4 regions of the Paenibacillus sp. WG02 genome follow, and region 1 is predicted to be linked to each of the others. Evidence: riboswitches for the same ligand, from Rfam matches in the RefSeq annotation. Region 1 holds a riboswitch; each other region holds the start of a gene.
What was found. A riboswitch is a leader RNA that binds a small molecule or an ion and turns the genes downstream of it on or off. The one in region 1 is predicted to bind cyclic di-AMP.
Positions count from the first base shown of each region.

Region 1 (3,130 bases):
CTCCTCTGGTATGGCAGGACCTTTTTCCACGATATACATGCTATTTGCTTTATTCGAATGTCTTTTTTTATAAAACCAACTTTTCCAGACACTTAATTGCATGCGGTTCGTGTCACCTGCTTTCTTCCAAACATTTCTTCATTATAGGCTAAAAACCATAAAATTTCGATAAAAATCGCAATATTTCGCATAAAAAAAGAACATCTGCCTTCTATGCTTTCATTCGAAAGATTCATAGAAAACAAATGCCCATGGAATTAATCCTTTTTTCACCACATGGCTTACTTACAAAACTCTTTTGGCTCCCACATATCTGGATCCCCAGTATGAACTGGCGAGACTATCTATCCTTACACCTCTTGACGTTGTCGCCGAAATGAATTGATCATTTCCCAGATAAATCCCTACGTGGTTCACACTTCCTGCAGCAAAAAACACAAGATCTCCAGCCTTCAAGTCCATAACCCTGGTTCCTGCTTCATCGTACATTTGGACCGCAGTTCTGGGTAGATCAATACCTTTAGCTTCGTACAAATAGCGTACAAATCCGGAACAATCAAACCCTCTGGGTGTTGTGCCTCCCCAAACGTATGGCGTTCCCATGAACGTATTTGCTGTTTGCACGATTTGATCAGACATGGACGGTATAACTGCCGCTGCTACCTTTGGAGCTGGTGCTGGTGCTGGTGGCGGTGCAATCCAAGCTGGTTTGTGCGACTTGCCATCGACATTCACCATTGCAATACGATTCGCCTCATTCCATTCAATCGGAGAACCGAATGTTTCAGTGATGAAACGTAAGGGTACATAAGTATTACCTTGATAAAGCGTCGGACTGCTTTCCAGACTAATCTTCTTGCTGTTAACGATCGCTTGCTTCTCGTCGGTTGTCAGTTGAATCATCTGCTGCTTGTTCACCAACGTGACCACAATTTCGCTTTCTTGCTTCGCCCAGCCTACTTGATAACCCAATTTCTCAGATAATACGCGTAGAGGAACTTGCAATGTTCCTGTGTTGTCAATAAATGGCTGTACTTCTGGGAACTGAACCAACTCATCATTGACCTGGACTTTTACATTAGATGCAGATGATGCTGCTTGAACCGATGGAGCCGTAAACATGGATACTGCTGCGCAAACAAGTGCGCATGAACAAATAAAGCTTTTTGTAAAAAGTTTCAAAAATTGTTCCTCCTTGAAGCCTCCGAGGTTAGTTGACGGGTTCGGGAAGAGGTTTCCCTAGCGCGCTCAGTTTATTAAAACAGCTGAGCATTCATTCACCCCAAATAAAGAAGTCCCCCGTACCAGAGCTTTTGCTGCTCCGAGATTCGGCATTTTTTGTCTATGTTAGACTAGCATAATTTGACTGTTAGTTTCAACTTTTGCGCAGTGGTAATAGTATCCAAGAAATTATAAGTGCAAGACAAAATCTGAAATAAAGGAGGCAATCAACAGAACGGCCATGACTCCCCCTGCAAGATGTGCACGCCATATGAAGTTATCGTCTGGTGTCTTATATTTTGACAGTTTAGCGGTATTACGAAGTGTGCGAAAGTAAAGAATAGCCCCTACAATCACGAGAATAATCTCAATAGCCGCACTCACCCACGGCCACTGCCACAGACTAAATCCTACTAATGGAAGTCCTCCAACATTCCCCGGTAAGAATGGCATATCTGCACGATGAACGAGAAGATCAAGTATCCAGTGACTGAAGGTAAGCACTCCTATAGCTGCGCCTCCTCTTTTCCCCCATAATTTCCAAGCCAATAATCCCGATAAGATAGCAATGAGCAGCGCCCCAACTAATGAGTGTGTGTAATCAGCGTGAATAATCCCTTCCCCATAACCCGTACCCAGGCTTGTATCGATCGTTTCAATACTAGAAAGAAATAAGGGTACAAATACAACGTCAAGCAGCTGAGTACTAAGTATGAGCGCCCAGATCGGCACCTCCGGTGTTCTTGCTTTCAATGCTGCAGCAAGCCCAAAATGTCCAGCAAACATTTACATTCCCTCCCTTTTCGAACGCTTGAGAACACGGCTTTCAAGCCATCCACCTAAAACTGTAAATAAGAGCATAAATACAATAAATGACATGTCGAGACCCATTCCTTTCTGAATACTAATATAATTAGTATTTTAACTAATATAATTAGTTTATGCAAGTGCTTTTTCAGCACAAAAAAGAAGAAGCCTGAACGTCATCGTTCAAGCTTCGATTTCATGCATATGTGATTATGTCTTGAGACATGTCTAATTCGATATCGGTCCACGTCCGTTTCAATGCGATAATGTTGAAATTATCACTTTGAGAAGTTATTACGCTTTTGATTTCGCTTGTTGAATGATTCCTCTATTCGCTCCCATTAGAACCAGGTCAGACCGCCATTGAATCTCCAGAGTAATAAAGTGACTGGCTCCGTACGAAAATCAGTTGTCAGAGTCACAGGCTTGGATTAGCCTTGGCAAGTGAATCATGCAAAAAGTACATCAAATTTCATAACAATGATCTCATTTCTCAATATTCCTGCATTTTGTACATCAAAATCAGCTGAATTCGAACGTTTGGGCTCACTTTGGGAGATTTTGCTGTACTTTCTGCAGCTTCTGCCTCTCAAAAGTACGTTTATATTCAAAATACATGCACTTTTTGCATCTGTATTAGCTCAAAATCAGGCTCATCTACTCCGTTGAATTCAAGGACCGCTTGCTTGTCCTCCACGGGTTATCCTTCGATGCCTTCACGTACGGGATGCTAGTTCTTTTCAGCTTATCCTTAAATTTTCACCGGTGTGATGCACGTCCTACTCGGGTTTAACCTTCGAAGCCGTCACGTATGGTCGAACCCCTGCGGATTCTCATCCCTTCCCGCACAAACAACTAAAGTTGTACTACGTACAACTTTAATCAACCAAATCAAGCATTTTCTCTGCACATGTTGCAAAAAATGCAACAATTTAGACCCAAAGTGGCCTTTTAGTACGAATTAAGGCTAAATTGTTGTACAGCATACAACATCTCTTGCTTAGAGAGTAGAAAGCCAAAGAAATTGTTGCACGAAGTACAACTTCCCACTTATAGACAAGAAAAAGCACTCATACAGGCTTCCTAAATCCGACCGCCCCCT
Region 1 is NZ_AP036016.1:965,683-968,812, reverse strand. It holds gene ACBP55_RS04525 (hypothetical protein) at 1-102, opposite strand, end outside; gene ACBP55_RS04520 (C40 family peptidase) at 286-1,182, opposite strand; cyclic di-AMP (ydaO/yuaA leader) riboswitch at 1,185-1,344, opposite strand; gene ACBP55_RS04515 (permease) at 1,411-2,007, opposite strand.

Region 2 (3,130 bases), 520 kb from region 1:
CGCGGCTATTTCTTGCCGCGAGGGTCCGTGTCATCGCTGGAGCGATGCTGCTGCCAATCCTGCTGGAGCTTGCCGCGCAGCGTGCGCAGCTCCTGCTGAAGGTTGCCGCCGGCTTCCTTCAGCGTCTCTTGCGACAGGCGGCCTGCTTCGCGGAGCCCCTGCAGCGCTTCCCGGCCGAGCTCGCGGCCGGTCACTTCCAGCTCGCGCCATGCGTCGCGAGCCTCTTTCCCGTGCAGCCCGCTGCCCGGCGGCTGCACCCGAGCCCCCTCGGCTGCGTGCCCTGCACGCAGCCCGCGCAGTTCATCCGCGAGCGCCAGGCACATGTCCTGGCTGCTCGCATACTGCGCGCGGTAGTGCTCGCAAGCGACTTCCTCGCGCTGCTTCTCTAAGAGTGCTAGCCGCGCGAGCTCCTCATCGCCGGCGCGCATCGCCAGCTCGGCCTGCTCGCCGCGCAGCTGCGCCATCTCCTCTGCGTTCACAATGTGTTGTCGCAGCTCAATAGTCCGCTGCAGCGCCTCCTCGTAGCGCTGTTCCAGCTTCTCAATCACGCTGCTTCCCCGTTCTTGATGCTCAAGCTTGCCGGCCGTTTCTTGCCATGCAGCTTCCGCCATTTTGCCAATGCGATTCAATATATTCATGAAGTTACACCCCCATTTCTTAAGATTTAAAATTCATTTCGTTTCTTCAGCAAATGAAAACCATACATCACTAAACCTATTGCGAATGCAATCGCGATTAAGCCTGATAGTTTAATGGTCAAAATTAAGCCGCCTAAGCCGGCGATAAACCATCCTATTTTCTTCCCATTCTTAATGCCTACATAGCCTAATCCAAGCATCGCTGCTGGGAATAATAATCCCATTAAATGAATATGACTGCCCAACTGATGCAGAGAAATAAGTATACCTGCCGTAATTAAAACCAATGCCAACCCTTTCGATCGATCCATACTCATTCTGCTTACCGCCCTTCACGTATTCTTCATGCTTCTATCGTACCTGAAACCGGTATTCGTCAAAACGGACTCGCGACTGTTTTTGTACCTAGACCTAAGTCCAGTACCTTCTAAGACCTCCATCCATATTTTGGCCGTTGTCCCACAGAGCCTCGAATGCTAAACTATTTGAAGCCGAGTCCGGTGCACAGACAAAGTGCCGGTACGGGGGACGATTTACATGGGGTGAATATTTGCTCTTCAAAGGAGCAGACTAGGGAGAACCTTCTTCCCGAACCCGTCAACTAACCTCGAAGGCTCATTGAAGGAGGATTACCAATTGCATACAATTACTAAAGGGTTAACTAGCCTTGCTGTGTCTTTAACAGTGTTGGCAGGAGGCTTTCTTTCCCCATTTTCGGCGCATGCCGCTGAGATGGATGTGAAAGTGCAAGTCAATGATGAGCTTGTTCAATTTCCGGATGCTCAGCCATTTTTGGATGACAATCATGCTACCCAAGTACCGATTCGTTTCGTAACGGAGAAGCTTGGTTATGACGTGAAGTGGCAAAAAGAAGGCGATGAGATCAAAGTCACGTTAAATAACAACAAACATTCGATCACCTTAGTATCGGGACAAAAAGAAGCCAAAATCGATAGCACTCCTGTCGAGATGGACACACATGCAGAATTCCAAAATGGACGCGTATACGTGCCTCTTCGGTTCTTAAGCAAAGCATCCAATATTCCCGTTCAGTGGGACGCTAGCAGCAAATTAGCTATTCTAAGTAAAGATGGCAATCAGCACGCGCCAGATTATGAATTATTTCAATCTACTGCCTATTCAGCAGATCCATCTGAAAATGGCGGCTACGGAGCTATCGATTATATGGGTAATCCATTAGGTATTGGAACCGTTGCTGTAGATCCGTCGGTGATTCCTCTAGGGTCTAAGCTCTATATAGAAGGTTATAATTTCAATGGCCTCCCTGCAGGCGGCATGTATGCTTACGCAACAGATACTGGCGGTGCAATCAAAGGAAAACGTATTGATATCTTTATCCCAGGATCCAAGCAATCCTTGCAAAAGTTTGGTATCCAAACCATTAAAGTGTACAAGCTATCCAATTAAACGGCTGAAATAAAAAAAAGCTTGGTTTCTGAGATTATATTCTCAAGAAATCAGCTTTTTTTATTTATGGTGGAAGGGCTCATCCACGCACCTCCTTCTGCTAATATTGCACTAGAAAGGCTGCTCTCCCATCATACTAGTGACGAGAAGAGCAGCCTGCAGTAGTTACTTAAACTTGATTTTTGGGGATACCATTTAAACTTGGAACGTAATCAGGTGCCTCGTTGCTCGATAGCGTTTGAGCTTCTTCCATGAAATTAGCGTTATTCTGCTGATTGTTTTTCTTATCTGCTTTGTTATCTTCGCGGTCATGCTTGGGATCGGCGTCATTTTTGGGCATTGCATTCACCTCCATTGTCTCATAGTTAGTATGAGAAGGCGGCTTGCATTTTATCCCAGTTATCTGGAACTGGCGTTGCTCTTTATATGACTGAACTACCCTCGAGGGTTTTAGTTTTTCTTGCCGCCATATGCTCCATTAGGAATGAAACATACGTTTCGTCCCGAACTAACCAAGCTGCATACTCCCTTTTAACATAACGTTCTGCCTCTTCAAAAGTAGAAAAATGTTGGTTGGATTCGACCCCATCCACATCGATTTCCCATCTGCCTCCAGAAGGAAAAATAAACACTTGCTGTTCATTTCTATTCTCATAAAGTGATCCATACACAGAATTTTTCGTGTTAAATGTATTTTTATTTGCATCCGCGCGAATGGGTTCCATTGGAAATGGCTTCGCAACATAAAATTGATAAGCTTCTTCTGTCATTGAACAACCGGATGCTTTCGCATGGCCTCCTCCTCCATAAAGACCCGCAATTTCCGAGACGTCGATGTGATCGTGAATCGTTCGAAAGCTTATCTTTTTACCGCCCATATTCATGATTGCGATGTAATCCAGATGAGGGTTTTCTTTGCCCAAATCGTTTCCAAGTTCAGAATGATAGGATTCCGCATGAACAATCCCTACATGATGGTCATCTATACGAGAGTGGATGATTTCTCTCTTTTTTCTGCGCACATAGCGTTCAATTTTTTCTTCTTCCATATCCAAAATTTTTTC
Region 2 is NZ_AP036016.1:1,486,706-1,489,835, reverse strand. It holds gene ACBP55_RS07145 (PspA/IM30 family protein) at 6-638, opposite strand; gene ACBP55_RS07140 (hypothetical protein) at 665-955, opposite strand; cyclic di-AMP (ydaO/yuaA leader) riboswitch at 1,118-1,270, shown strand; gene ACBP55_RS07135 (stalk domain-containing protein) at 1,275-2,066, shown strand; gene ACBP55_RS07130 (hypothetical protein) at 2,236-2,406, opposite strand; gene ACBP55_RS07125 (DHH family phosphoesterase) at 2,489-3,130, opposite strand, start outside.
Region 2: linked by a shared signal. The riboswitch ahead of ACBP55_RS07135 (stalk domain-containing protein) and the one ahead of ACBP55_RS04520 (C40 family peptidase) in region 1 are both predicted to bind cyclic di-AMP.

Region 3 (3,130 bases), 3.6 Mb from region 1:
AATTGTTGGATGTTACCGCCAACGACATCGGCACTAACCGTAAACCATGAATGAAATGAGAAATATTCAATCGTCCAAGCCTCTATGGTAAATACTTTTTGCTTCGTGTAATGATTTAATTTTCTTCCGTAATTTCCTAGGACAAAAATGTGTGAATCCGTCTTTTCTAATATAGTTGTGTTCCACTCATAATGTAGCTGGTCTCCGTATTTTAAAGCCTGAATTGTTATCAGATTGTTCATTGATTCATCCTTATGGTTTGAATTAAACTTATAATTCCTTTGTCATAAATACACTATTAGGGTCCTCTATGTAATCCGAAAACGGCTGGCAATATTGAAACCCAAAACTTGCATACAGTCGTCTAGCTGGTTCGAAAGCTTCCATTGAACCCGTTTCCAAACTTACCCGTTGGTACCCACGTCTCTTGGCTTCTTCAATTATGTGCTCAAGGATTCGTTTGGCGACGCCTTTTCTTTGATGGGAGGAAGAAGTTCGCATTGATTTTATTTCGCCGTGTTGACGATCAAGTTCCTTCATTGCCCCGCAACCCACTAATTCATCTTGTTCCCATCCACTCCAGAAAGTAATTTCTGGTTTTTTCAAATTATCCAGATCCAGAGCATGTGTACTTTCTGGCGGAGAGAGAGATGCCATGTCCTGCAGATGTTCTCCAATTAATGCAACCACTTTAGGTCCAGTTAAATCATCTATTTTAATATCCATTCAAATCACTCCTAAGTTTCTATTTTTTAATCACTATAATACGTTTTAATATATTCATTTTCAACTATACAAGAGGAATCAGTTTCAAGGCGGAATGATCTTTCACTCAGCGAGCTCCTCGAGCCGTGGCTCGTCGACAGTGTCAGAGAAATCTTCCTTTACAATGAAAAAACCAGCAACATAAGGTTGCTGGTTATACTTAAAATATTCTGCAGACATACAATACTGTCTTAGTTACTTATGAATTCCTGTACCCATTCGCCGTTATAATAAGCAACACCGATTTGGGTGAAGTTGGGGCTTAGAATGTTTTGACGATGACCTGTGCTGTTCATCCAAGCTGTCATGACAGCTTCAGGCGTTTGTTGACCTTTCGCAATGTTCTCACCTGCGTAGGAATAGCGAATGCCGTATTTGCTCATCATATCAAATGGAGACCCGTAGGTCGGCGAGGTATGATCGAAATAGCCGTTATTGTACATATCTTTTGCTTTGTCCAAAGCCATAGCGGTTAGTGCACTGTTGCTAGCTAATGGACGAAGTCCAGCCTTTGCTCGTTCCTGGTTAACGATGTTAACCACTTGGCTAGCAAAAGTTGATTGGGATGGCGCAGTCGTAATAGGCGTTTTGGTACCTGCATTTGTGCTTGTGCTGCCAGGAATGTTGAGGCTCATACCAGACCAGATCACGTTCGGATTGGCAATCTGAGGGTTCGCTTTAATCAACGAAGAAAGGCTAACGCCATACTTCTTGGATATTAACCACATCGTATCATTGCCCGATACCGTGTGGGTTGCTGGTGAGGCCATTGCCGCGCTCGCCCCAACGAGGATGCTCAATCCAATTGCGCTGGTAACCACAAGTTTTTTGTAACGTTTCAAAATAAACCTCTCCTTTTTGCGGCCTGCGAGGTTAGCTGTCGGATTCGGGTCAAAGAGTAATCACCCGGCCGCAGTTAGCGGCTTCACCCCAAATAATGGGTCCCCCGTGCTTATAGAAAGCTTCGGCCTTCTGAGTTATTTGATCCACTTGAATCTTATAAATTGTAACATGTGAAATCATCGAGAACATGACTCAAAATTTTCCAACAATATTTTGTAAGCGGTATCAGCCGGTTCGAAGCTGCAATAACAAGATAGAAAAAGAAGGATGAAACCCGATCAAACTCCTCCTTTTTCTAATTAGGCCTGCTTCCTATTTTAGAAACAATTCCATTAGCTTTCCGCCTGCATAAATACCAACAATACCTAGAATACCCGACAGTACAGGCGGTGCGGGCAAAGGCAGCTTCAACACTTTGAAGATAATACCAATAATTAAACCTGCTCCTAATGACAGCAGAAGTTCCTTCATTCTTTAGACACCTCGATTGTTAGACTGCATCTTTAAAATCGTAATTATCGAGCCACACCGCTTCCACACGTTCCATATCCGATAATAACAAACCGTCGGGTAGGTACAGTCACATTTGTCTTACGCAAACAGCCTTCGACTATCGTCTGTCCTATACCGTGTTCGTTCTCCATAATTTGCTTCAAAAGACTGTCATTTATTACTACAATAGGAACTGAAATATCCCTTTATATCTTTGCTTAACTTGTAAACAAAAAAACTCTCATTTTTTTTAGTCGATTGCTTAGGAAAGTCACCCGGATTTTGATCATTTAGCACGATCCGAAGGTGAAAAACTGCGAAATAATTATGTCTTTGAATATCCGATAAGGATTGCTATAATAGGTCTGGTTTAAAGGGTTTCTCTATCATTAGTTTTACTAAGGAGTTTGTCTAAATGACTAGTTTCAAGTTATATTTCAAATTTGTTAAGCCGTATTGGAAACTTGTTCTTATCACCATTCTCATTGGTATGGTCAAATTCGCAATTCCTTTAACCTTACCTTTAATTATGAAATATATCATCGATGATTTGTTATTGAGTACTATTTCAATAGCAGAAAAGACGCAAAAGCTGATTGAGGTGATGATATTTGCTTTTGTACTTTTTGTTATTATAAGAGCTCCAATTGAATACCTTCGACAGTATTTTGCACAATTAACAACGAGTCGTATTCTGTACGATTTACGCAATCAGCTTTATGCTCATATTCAAAAGCTATCCTTGCGTTATTATCAGAATCATAGAACAGGCGAAATTATTTCTCGAATGATAAATGATGCTGAACAAACGAAAAGTATCGTTGAAACAGGATTAATGAATGTGTGGCTCGATTTATTCACCCTTACAATCGCTATCGCATTTATGATTCATATGGATTTTGGTCTAACCATGGTAGCTATAGCTGTATTTCCCTTATACGCCTTTTCTGTCAAAACGTTATATAAAAAGCTAAGAAACTTAACCAAATCTCGCTCTCAAGCCCTTGCGGAAATGCAAGGCTATTTACAC
Region 3 is NZ_AP036016.1:4,556,303-4,559,432, forward strand. It holds gene ACBP55_RS20625 (DUF402 domain-containing protein) at 1-242, opposite strand, end outside; gene ACBP55_RS20630 (GNAT family N-acetyltransferase) at 271-726, opposite strand; gene ACBP55_RS20635 (CAP domain-containing protein) at 957-1,607, opposite strand; cyclic di-AMP (ydaO/yuaA leader) riboswitch at 1,613-1,745, opposite strand; gene ACBP55_RS20640 (XapX domain-containing protein) at 1,921-2,079, opposite strand; gene ACBP55_RS20645 (ABC transporter ATP-binding protein) at 2,516-3,130, shown strand, end outside.
Region 3: linked by a shared signal. The riboswitch ahead of ACBP55_RS20635 (CAP domain-containing protein) and the one ahead of ACBP55_RS04520 (C40 family peptidase) in region 1 are both predicted to bind cyclic di-AMP.

Region 4 (3,130 bases), 1.7 Mb from region 1:
ATTCCATGGCTTGTTTCGCTTCCGGCGAGGAGAAGATCGTTTGACCGTCCTTCAAGAACATGGAGTCGTTCGGATTAATTTTATCACCGACAAACGCTTGCATAATCATGAGGGAGAAGTTATCGCCCCCTGCTCCGCCACGATACGCATATCCGTAACGATTCTTGGCTGGGTCAGTGAGCGCTTTGCCCTTTTCATAGACCTCTTGCCACGTTTTCGGCGGGGTTAATCCTTTTTCTTTGAACCAGTCTTGACGATAGTACAATACTTTCTGGTACAGCCCGTAAGGTATGTAATATGGCTTGTTATCAATGTATTCAGCTGCCATTTTAGCACTGTCGTTCAACGTCTTGTAATTCTCCCACTTCGTTGTAAACGGTTTCAGATCTTCGATGAAATTATTTGTTACAAATTGTTTTGCGGTATTATCTCGAACCTCGAGAACATCCAAACTTTCTTTCGCTCCCAGCATAGCAGCGATCTTCGTATCCGCATTCTGAAGCGGCGGCGAGATTAACTCTACTTTAATGGTTGGATTTTGCTTCTCGAATTCGCCGAGCATGTTTTTGAGAAGCGTTGTTCTTTCAGGGCTGGTCAAACTCTCAATCATTTTTAGTGTAACGGTCGCATTTTTGTCTCCGCCCGCGTTTCCCGTCTTCTCATCCGACGAGCAGCCTGCCAGTATCCCTCCTGCTAACATGACAATGGTTAACCCAGTGATCGACATCTTCTTTACAATAACAGTCATACGTGTGACCTCCCTATAAATTTTCTTAGTTCGATTTAACTGTGTGTCTATATAGCTATATAGCTGTACAGCTATCATACAGCTAAATCTTAAAGTAGTTGTATTTTTCTGTCAAGCGTAAAAAAAGACGAATCCACCAGTGATGCTCAACCCGGGCTATTCGCCAAATGTTAAAAATCCACGATGTAATAAGAGAATGGAAGTAAATCAATGAATGGCAGGATTGTAAGCGTATTATTGAGTGAATGTAGTGGTTGGAGTTATCTTTTTAAGTTTATTCAATCCTTTACTATGCTGTAAGAAGAGAGTAGTATTCAACTCGTACGTTACAGTTGAATATTTCGCTTAATTTTCTTATTAGAAAAGCGGGGGAACCAAAAGTTTTATGGGGTGAGTAAAGGTGCTTACGTATGGCACCATTTAGGGCAGATTCTCGCGGCCCGAACCCGACAGCTAACCTCGTAAGCGACCGTGGGAAGGAGAACATGTGTATAAACACAAGGTCTATCCTTGTGTTTTTTTGCGTCCTAAAACACAAGAATACGTCAGATATTAGGTTTAATTGGGGGAACTATCACGAATGACAAGCGACTCATTGAAAAAAATTATGTTTGGCAAACCGCTTAAATCCAGCGAAATGGAATCCGAAAAAATGCCGGTTTGGAAAGGACTGCCGATCCTATCCTCGGATGCCTTATCGTCAGTTGCTTACGGGACTGAGCAGATTCTTTTAGAACTTGCGACTGTTGGGGTTGCCGCTTTTGCGTTCTCTTTGCCTATTGCGTTATCCATTATTGCTCTGATTATGCTGCTAGTTTTGAGCTATAGACAAGTGATAGAGGCCTATCCGCAAGGTGGCGGAGCGTATATGGTTTCCAAAGAAAACCTAGGTATGGTGTGGGGAAGGCTGACTGGTGTTTCGCTGCTCATTGACTATACACTTACCGTTGCCGTTTCGATCTCTGCCGGCGTGCAGGCGATTACGTCAGCGTTTCCATCAGCGGTGCCGTATATTGTTCCGATTACTTTAGTTCTTGTGTGGATCATGGTTTGGCTTAATTTACGTGGAACATCGGAATCAGGTACGATTTTCGCTATTCCAACGTACTTTTTTATATTTTGTATTTTACTGCTAGTGGGCAAAGGTATATACGATATGCTGACGGGTTCCATTAATATGCATCCTATAGTGTTTGCTCCGAGTTCAATGACAAGCTCATTGACGTTATTCGTCCTTTTAAAAGCATTTTCCTCGGGGTGTTCCGCCGTGACAGGGATCGAGGCCATCTCCGATGCCGTGCCACATTTCCGCACACCATCCGTTAAAAACGCGAAGCGCACGTTAGTTTCCTTAGGGACACTTTTGGCTATCGTGTTTGGAGGCGTAACGGTATTAGCTTTGGGTTATGGTATTGTACCTGATCCTAATGGCCATACATCCGTCTTATCGATGGTGACAGAGCAGGCTTTTGGTCGTGGGGCGATGTACTATGCAACTCAAATTGGTACCATGCTCATTCTGGTTTTGGCTGCAAATACTAGCTTCAACGGCTTTCCAATCTTAGCATCCATTATGGCACAGGATAAAAACTTTCCGCGTATGTTCTCGTTCCGAGGAGACCGACTTTCGTTCCACTATGGGATTATCACGCTTGGTGTGCTTGCCAGTATTCTTCTGATTGGTTTCAAAGGTAAGACAGATGCACTCATTCCTCTATATGCGATTGGCGTGTTTTTATCTTTTACACTTGCGCAAGGCGGCTTGGTTCGTAAATGGTTGAGAGAGCGAGTGAAAGGTTGGATCGGAAAGCTGCTCATCAATGGTTTAGGCGGGATCGTTTCTCTTGTTGTTTTGCTCATATTTTCCATAACTAAATTTGCCGAAGGTGCGTGGATTGTTATTATTATAACCCCGCTGCTGCTTTGGTTAATTACGAAAATTAGTCATCACTACGATGATGTAGCGAAGCAATTGCGTATTGATATAACGATTGAGCGGGTTTGCACGAAGGAGCCTTTGATTATTGTGCCTGTGGCGGGCATTCATCGGGTTGTGGCACAGTCCTTGAACTATGCGAAATCGTTGTCGCCAAACGTGATTGCCTTCTATGTATCGTTCTCAGATGAAGATGAAGAATTGATGCAGGAGAAGTGGGATAAATGGGATCCGGGCGTTCGATTGGTTATTTTTAAATCGCGTTATCGGACGATACTTAAGCCGCTTGCTGAATTTATTGAGAGAATTGACACACATGTTTCGGAAAAACAAAACATTATGGTCATTCTACCGCAATTTATGCCGAAAAAATGGTGGCATCGACTGCTCCATAACCAGTCTGCTGCACGCATTCGTTCGAAGCTGCAAGCAGATAAAGATATCGT
Region 4 is NZ_AP036016.1:7,741,947-7,745,076, reverse strand. It holds gene ACBP55_RS34930 (ABC transporter substrate-binding protein) at 1-748, opposite strand, end outside; cyclic di-AMP (ydaO/yuaA leader) riboswitch at 1,081-1,231, shown strand; gene ACBP55_RS34925 (APC family permease) at 1,329-3,130, shown strand, end outside.
Region 4: linked by a shared signal. The riboswitch ahead of ACBP55_RS34925 (APC family permease) and the one ahead of ACBP55_RS04520 (C40 family peptidase) in region 1 are both predicted to bind cyclic di-AMP.